Ramlibacter pinisoli: one gene and its partner. The protein of the gene in region 1 interacts with the protein of each later gene in a pairwise test. Links are inferred from orthologs where the notes say so. Each region holds a gene or a part of one and is shown in the gene's direction. Other genes may lie near its edges.

What was found.
Region 2: the proteins of mtgA (region 1) and GON04_RS08710 interact in binary tests that used the Escherichia coli proteins (3 or more experiments, as listed by UniProt). The link is inferred for Ramlibacter pinisoli from one-to-one orthologs.

What each region holds. Positions count from the first base shown.
Region 1 is NZ_WSEL01000009.1:1,879,799-1,882,993, forward strand. What follows is about bases 152-3,038. They hold mtgA (monofunctional biosynthetic peptidoglycan transglycosylase), read left to right. Parts: upstream 152-1,174; coding sequence 1,175-1,903; downstream 1,904-3,038. Other genes in these bases: GON04_RS23345 (energy transducer TonB), read left to right, coding at 152-332; aroE (shikimate dehydrogenase), read left to right, coding at 329-1,171; GON04_RS23360 (CAP domain-containing protein), read right to left, coding at 1,916-2,782; GON04_RS23365 (lysophospholipid acyltransferase family protein), read left to right, coding at 2,897-3,038. Also shown: more of GON04_RS23345, read left to right, coding at 1-151; more of GON04_RS23365, read left to right, coding at 3,039-3,195. UniProt on the Escherichia coli protein: Peptidoglycan polymerase that catalyzes glycan chain elongation from lipid-linked precursors. May play a role in peptidoglycan assembly during cell division in collaboration with other cell division proteins.
Region 2 is NZ_WSEL01000003.1:1,549,408-1,552,715, reverse strand. Bases 1-3,000 are described here. They hold GON04_RS08710 (penicillin-binding transpeptidase domain-containing protein), read left to right. Parts: upstream 1-633; coding sequence 634-2,367; downstream 2,368-3,000. Other genes in these bases: GON04_RS08705 (UDP-N-acetylmuramoyl-L-alanyl-D-glutamate--2,6-diaminopimelate ligase), read left to right, coding at 2,367-3,000; ftsL (cell division protein FtsL), read left to right, coding at 359-637; rsmH (16S rRNA (cytosine(1402)-N(4))-methyltransferase RsmH), read left to right, coding at 1-362. Also shown: more of GON04_RS08705, read left to right, coding at 3,001-3,308. UniProt on the Escherichia coli protein: Essential cell division protein that catalyzes cross-linking of the peptidoglycan cell wall at the division septum. Required for localization of FtsN.

The sequences.
Region 1 (3,195 bases):
AGGAGACCTACGCCGTCTACTACGACACCCTGCGGCGGCGCATCGAGGACCGGGGCACGCACAACTTCCCGGAAGCGTCGGGGCAGAAGCTGTACGGCGAGCTCACGATGATCGTCACCGTCAACCACGACGGCCGCGTGCTCGCCACCGAAGTGGTCGAGACCTCGGGCAATCCCACCCTCGACCGCCGGGCCCAGACCATCGCCCGCGCGGCCGGCCCGTTCGGTGCCTTCACCACGGCGATGCGCCGCCGCGCCGACCAGATCGTGGTCGTCTCGCGCTTCAAGTTCACCCGCGACGAGACGCTGGAAACCAAGCTCACCAGCCGATGACCCCCGACGCCTACTGCGTGGTCGGCAACCCTGTCGCCCACAGCCGCTCCCCCTGGATCCACGCCCGCTTCGCCCGCCAGACCGGCGAGCCCGTGCAGTACGAACGCCTGCTGGCGCCCCTGGACGGCTTCGCCGCCGCGCTGCGGGCATTCCGCGCCGGCGGCGGCCGCGGCTGCAACGTCACGGTGCCGTTCAAGTTCGAGGCGGCCGCCCTGGCCACCGCGAGGACCGAGCGGGCCCGGCTGGCCGGTGCCTGCAACACGCTGCGCTTCGACCCGGATGGCGCCGTCTTCGGCGACAACACCGACGGCGCAGGGCTGGTCAACGACATCCAGCGCAATGCCGGCGTCGATCTCGTCGGCCGCGACGTGCTGCTGGTGGGTGGCGGCGGCGCCGCTGCCGGCGTGCTGGGCCCCTTGCTGGAAGCGCGACCCCGGCGCGTGGTGGTGGCCAACCGCACCGTGTCCAGGGCGCTGGCCCTGCTCGAGGGCCACGCCGCGCTGGCAGCCGCCAGCGGCGTCGACCTGGGCGGCTGCGGGCTGGACGCGGTGCCGGCCGGCTTCCACGTCGTCCTGAATGCCACCGCAGCCAGCCTGTCCGGAGGCGGCGTGCCGGTTCCGGGTTCGGCGCTGGCCCCCGGGGCCCTGGCGTACGACATGATGTACGGCCCGCCGGCCCAGGGTTTCCTGCAGTGGGCCCACGAGCACGGCGCCCGCGGCCGCGACGGGCTGGGCATGCTGGTGGAACAGGCGGCCGAGTCGTTCCTGGTCTGGCGCGGCGTCCGCCCGGACACCGACGGCGTGCTGGCGGAACTGCGGGCGCTGCTGGCGGCGGGCTGATCGATGAAGGGGCTGCTGCGCTGGCTGCTGCTGGCCGTGCTGGCCGGCGTGCTGCTGCAGCTGTTCTTCGTGCTGCGCATCGCCGTTGCCGTGTCGGTCGACCCCGAGTCCACCACCTTCCAGCGGTCCGAGGCCTGGCGCATCGCCAGCCAGAAGGACCGCCTGCGCTGGCGCCAGGACTGGGTGCCGTACGACCGCATCTCCGAGCACCTGAAGCGGGCCGTCATCGCCTCGGAGGACGACGGCTTCGCCACCCACGACGGCGTCGACTGGGAGGCGATCGAGAAGGCCTGGGAGCGCAATGCCAAGGCCGAGGAGCAGGCCGCGCGGCGGTCCCAGCTGCGCCCGAATGCCAGGCCACCCAAGATCGTCGGCGGCTCCACCATCACCCAGCAACTGGCCAAGAACCTGCTGCTGTCCGGCGAGCGCACGCTGGTGCGCAAGGGACAGGAGATCGTGCTGACGTTCGCGCTCGAACGGCTGCTGACCAAGCAGCGCATCCTGGAGATCTACCTGAACAACGTGGAATGGGGGGAAGGCGTCTTCGGCGCCGAGGCCGCGGCGCGCCACTACTGGCGCAAGCCGGCCGCCCAGCTCACGCCCTACGAGGCGGCCCGGCTCGCCGTGATGCTGCCGCGCCCGCGCTATTTCGAGAAGGTGCCCAACTCGGGCTACCTGGCCAGCCGCGCGCAGACCATCCTCGCGCGCATGCGCCACGCCGAACTGCCCTGAGCCGGCCCCACCTCAGCGCGTCGCGCGCTTGGGCAGCCCGAACGCCTGGGCCCAGTAGATGCCGCCCTCGCTGCCTTTGTTCACGGCGTACGCCAGCCCCATCTCGGTGAAGCGCGGCTCCATGATGTTGGCGCAGTGCTCGGGACTGTGCAGCCAGTCCTGCATCACCTTCTCGGGCGTGGTCTGGCCCATGGCGATGTTCTCGCCGATGCTGCGCCAGTCGTAACCGACCCGGCTGGCGCGGTCGGCCGGCGAACTGCCGTCGCGTCCCCGGTGTTCCATGTAGCCGTAGCGGGCCATCGACTCCGCATGCGTGGCCGCCGCACGCGTGAGCACCTCGTTGAGCGAGAGGGACGGCGCGGCGCCGAACGCCTGGCTGCCGCAGCGCCGCGGCTGCGTCCTGGCCTGGTTCACCAGCGTCAGCACGCGGGCGGCCACGGCACCGGCCGCGCCCTGCGCCGGCGGATCGAACGGCGCCGCGGCGACCAGCCAGTACGAGTTGCCGTTGCGCTGCAGGCCGACATCGAGCAGTTCCGGATTGCCCAGGGTGGAGCAGTGCTTCTGCTGCAGCGCCTGCGCCACCGCGTCCGGCGAGGCGTAGCCCTTGAACGTCCACTGGAAACTGCGGCGCGCCCGGTAGTCGCTGTCGTCGAGCGCGGTCTGCAGCGGGACGCCCCGCGACAACCGCCGAGCTGCCTCGGACAGCCTCGGCTGGGTTCGCAGCGCCGGTGCATCCGGATTGCACTGCTGCCGCGCCGCCTGCACGAGCGCGGCGGCATCGTCCCGGATCGGGTGCGCCTGCTGCTGGGCCTGCCCAGGGGTCACGGCCGCCAGCCCCAGGCCGAACAGCAGGTCGGGAAAGTTCGTCAGCAGTGACATCGGCCCAGCGTAGCCACCGCGCCGTCGGGCAGGGGTGGCTCTGCGCCTTCATACGCAACAAAAGGTAGCTCGGCCGCACATCCCAGTGCCTCATCGGGTGCTTAAGATCCGCCCATGCTTGCCAAGGCGATGAGCCTGTTCCTGCTGGGCCTGGTGCGCCTGCTCACCGGGGCACAGGCGCGCTGGTACGGCTGCCCGCCCAAGGCCGAACAGCGGATCTATTTCGCCAACCACCAGAGCCATGCCGACCTGGTGATGATCTGGGCCGCCTTGCCGCAGGAACTGCGCAGCATCACCCGCCCCATCGCGGCCCGCGACTACTGGACGACGAGCCGCCTGCGCGAGTGGATCACCACCCGGGTCTTCAACGCCATCTACATCGACCGCGCCCGCACCGGCGAGCAGGACCCGCT
Region 2 (3,308 bases), on another replicon or contig:
CTGGCGCGGTCAAGACCCGCGAGCCGGGCCAGGATCCTGCAACGCGCACATTTCAGGCTCTTCGGATTTTCATCAACGCCGAGCTTGAAGAGCTGCAGGAAGCGCTGACGGCGGCGCTGAACATCCTGGAACCCCAAGGACGGCTCGTGGTGATCAGCTTCCATTCGCTGGAGGACCGCATCGTCAAGCAGTTCATCGCCGCGCATTCGCGCGAGGTGGTGGACCGCCGTGCCCCGTTCGCCCCGCCCAAGGCGATGAAGCTGCGCGCCCTCGACCGCATCAAGCCCTCGGCTGCCGAGGTCGCGGCCAACCCGCGCGCGCGCAGCGCCATCCTGCGGGTTGCCGAGAGGACCACCGCATGATGCGGCTGAACCTGGTGCTGTTGCTCGCGGTGCTGCTCAGCGCCATGGCCACCGTGCAGGTGCAGTACGAATCGCGCCGCCTGTTCACCGAGATCGAGAAGGCCCAGGGCGAGGCCCGCCGGCTGGAGATCGACCACGAGCGCCTGCAGGTGGAAAAGCGCGCCCAGGCGACCCCGCTGCGGGTGGAGCGCCTGGCCAAGGACCAGCTGCAGATGCGGCCGGCCACGCCCGCCATCACGCAGTACGTCAACCAGGGCCGGGGGACGGCACCGTGACCCGCAGCGTCCTGTACACCTCCAGCCCGCTGCTGGCCAGCAAGACCCCGGTCTGGCGCAGCAAGTTCATCGTGGCCGGGCTGGCGCTGGGATTCATCGGGCTGGCCGGGCGCGCCGCCTGGGTCCAGGTGTTCGGCAACGACTTCTTCCGCCGCCAGGGCGAGGTGCGCTTCCTGCGCACGCTGGAGCTGCCGGCCAATCGCGGCCGCATCCTGGACCGCAACGGCCTGCTGCTGGCCACCAGCGTGCCGTCGCCCAGCATCTGGGCGATCCCCGAGGACGTGGAGCGCGACAAGGTGAAGCTGGCGCAACTCGCCAGGCTGCTCGGGATGAGCGCGGCGGAATTGGACCGCAAGCTGGAGGACGAGGACAAGACCTTCGTCTGGCTCAAGCGGCAGGTCGACGAGCCGGTGGCGCAGCAGGTGGCGGCGCTGGGCCTCAAGGGCATCTACCAGCGCAAGGAATACAAGCGCCAGTACCCCGAGGGCGAGGCCGCCGCGCACGTGGTGGGCTTCACCAACGTCGAGGACAAGGGCCAGGAAGGCATGGAGCTGGCCTTCAACCAGCAGCTGGCCGGCCGCGCCGGCTCGCGCCGCGTGATCAAGGACCGGCTGGGCCGCATCGTCGAGGACGTCGGCGAACAGGTGCCGCCGGTGGACGGCCGCGACCTGCAGCTGTCGGTCGACAGCAAGGTGCAGTTCTTCGCCTACCAGAAGCTGCGCGACGCGGTGACCGAGAACCGTGCCCGCGCCGGCAGCGTGGTGGTGCTCGACGCGGTCACCGGCGAGGTGCTGGCGCTGGCCAACTATCCGAGCTACTCGCCCAACCAGCGCCAGAACCTCACCGGCGAGCAGCTGCGCAACCGGGCCATCACCGACACCTTCGAGCCCGGCTCGACGATGAAGCCGTTCACCATCGGCCTGGCGCTCGAGTCCGGACTGGTGACGCCCCAGACCCCGATCCAGACCGCGCCCGGCTACGTGGTCATCGGCGGCGCCCGCATCTCCGACTCGCATGCGCACGGCATGCTCACCGTGCAGCAGGTGATCCAGAAGTCCAGCAACATCGGCACGCTCAAGATCGCGCTGCAGATGCAGCCGCGCGACATGTGGGAGACCTTCACCGCGGCGGGCTTCGGCCAGAAGCCGCAGATCGCGTTTCCCGGCGCGGTGGGTGGCCGCCTGCGGCCGTTCAAGTCCTGGCGGCCGGTCGAGCAGGCCACCATGTCCTACGGCTATGGCCTGTCGGCGTCGCTGTTCCAGATGGCGCGCTCGTACACGGTGTTCGCGCACGACGGCCAGATCATCCCGGCCACCATGATGAAGTCGCCCCAGCCGGCCGCGGGCGTGCCGGTGTTCTCGGCCAAGACCGCGGCCGAGGTGCGCACCATGCTGCAGATGGCGGCGGGCCCCGGCGGCACCGGCCCCAAGGCGCAGACCCTGGGCTACTCGGTGGGCGGCAAGTCTGGCACCGCCCACAAGCAGGTCGGCAAGTCCTACGCCAGCAACAAGTACCGCTCGTGGTTCGTCGGCATGGCGCCGATCGACCGCCCGCGCATCATCGTCGGCGTCATGCTCGACGAGCCGTCGGCCGGCCGCTACTTCGGCGGCGACGTCGCCGCCCCGGTGTTCAGCGAGGTGGTGCAGCAGACGCTGCGCCGCATGGGCGTGCAGCCCGACATGAGCGTCAAGCCGCAGGTGGTGGTCAACGCGGTGGAGGAATCGTTCTGATGCAGCAGCTGCGCACCCCCGAGGACGCCGCCCGCTGGCTGCACGGCCGCGTGCGGGGCGCCCTGCACGGCGACAGCCGGCGCGTGCGCCCGGGGGACGGCTTCATCGCCTGGCCGGGCGCGGCCACCGACGGCCGCCGTCACGTGCCGGCGGCGCTGGCCCAGGGCGCCGTCGCCTGCCTGGTCGAGCAGGAGGGCGCCGAGGCCTTCGCCTTCCGCGACGAGGCCATCGCCACCTACCCGCAGCTCAAGGCCGCCACCGGCCCGATCGCCGCCGCCTACTACGAGCACCCGACGCAGGGCCTCGAGGTGCTGGCCGTCACCGGCACCAACGGCAAGACCTCCACCACCTGGTGGCTGGCGCAGGCGCTGTCCAACCTGCCCGCCGGCCGCTGGCCCTGCGCCGTCGTCGGCACGCTGGGCACCGGACGGCCGCCGCAGGTCGACTTCAACGGCCTGACCACGCCCGACCCGGTGCTGCTGCAGGCCGCGTTCCGCCGCTTCGCCGACGAGGGCCTGAAGGCCTGCGCGATCGAGGCCTCCTCGATCGGCCTGGCCGAGCGGCGGCTGGACGGCACCCGCATCGGCGTGGCCGTCCTCACCAACTTCAGCCAGGACCACCTCGACTACCACGGCTCGATGGAGGCCTACTGGGAGGCGAAGGCCGAGCTGTTCCGCTGGCCCGGCCTGCGCGCCGCCGTCGTCAACATCGACGACGCCAAGGGCGTGGCGCTCATGACCGCGCTGCAGGACAGCGGGCTGGATCTCTGGCCGGTCTCCTGCGAGCACGCCGCGCGCCTGCAGGCCGCCGACATCGGCTACGGCGATGGCGGGCTGCGCTTCACGGTGGTGGAGGGCAGCGAGCGCCACGCGCTGTCCACCGCCCTGGTCGGGCAGTTCAACGTGGCCAACCTGCTGGGCGTGGTCGGTGCGATGCGCGCC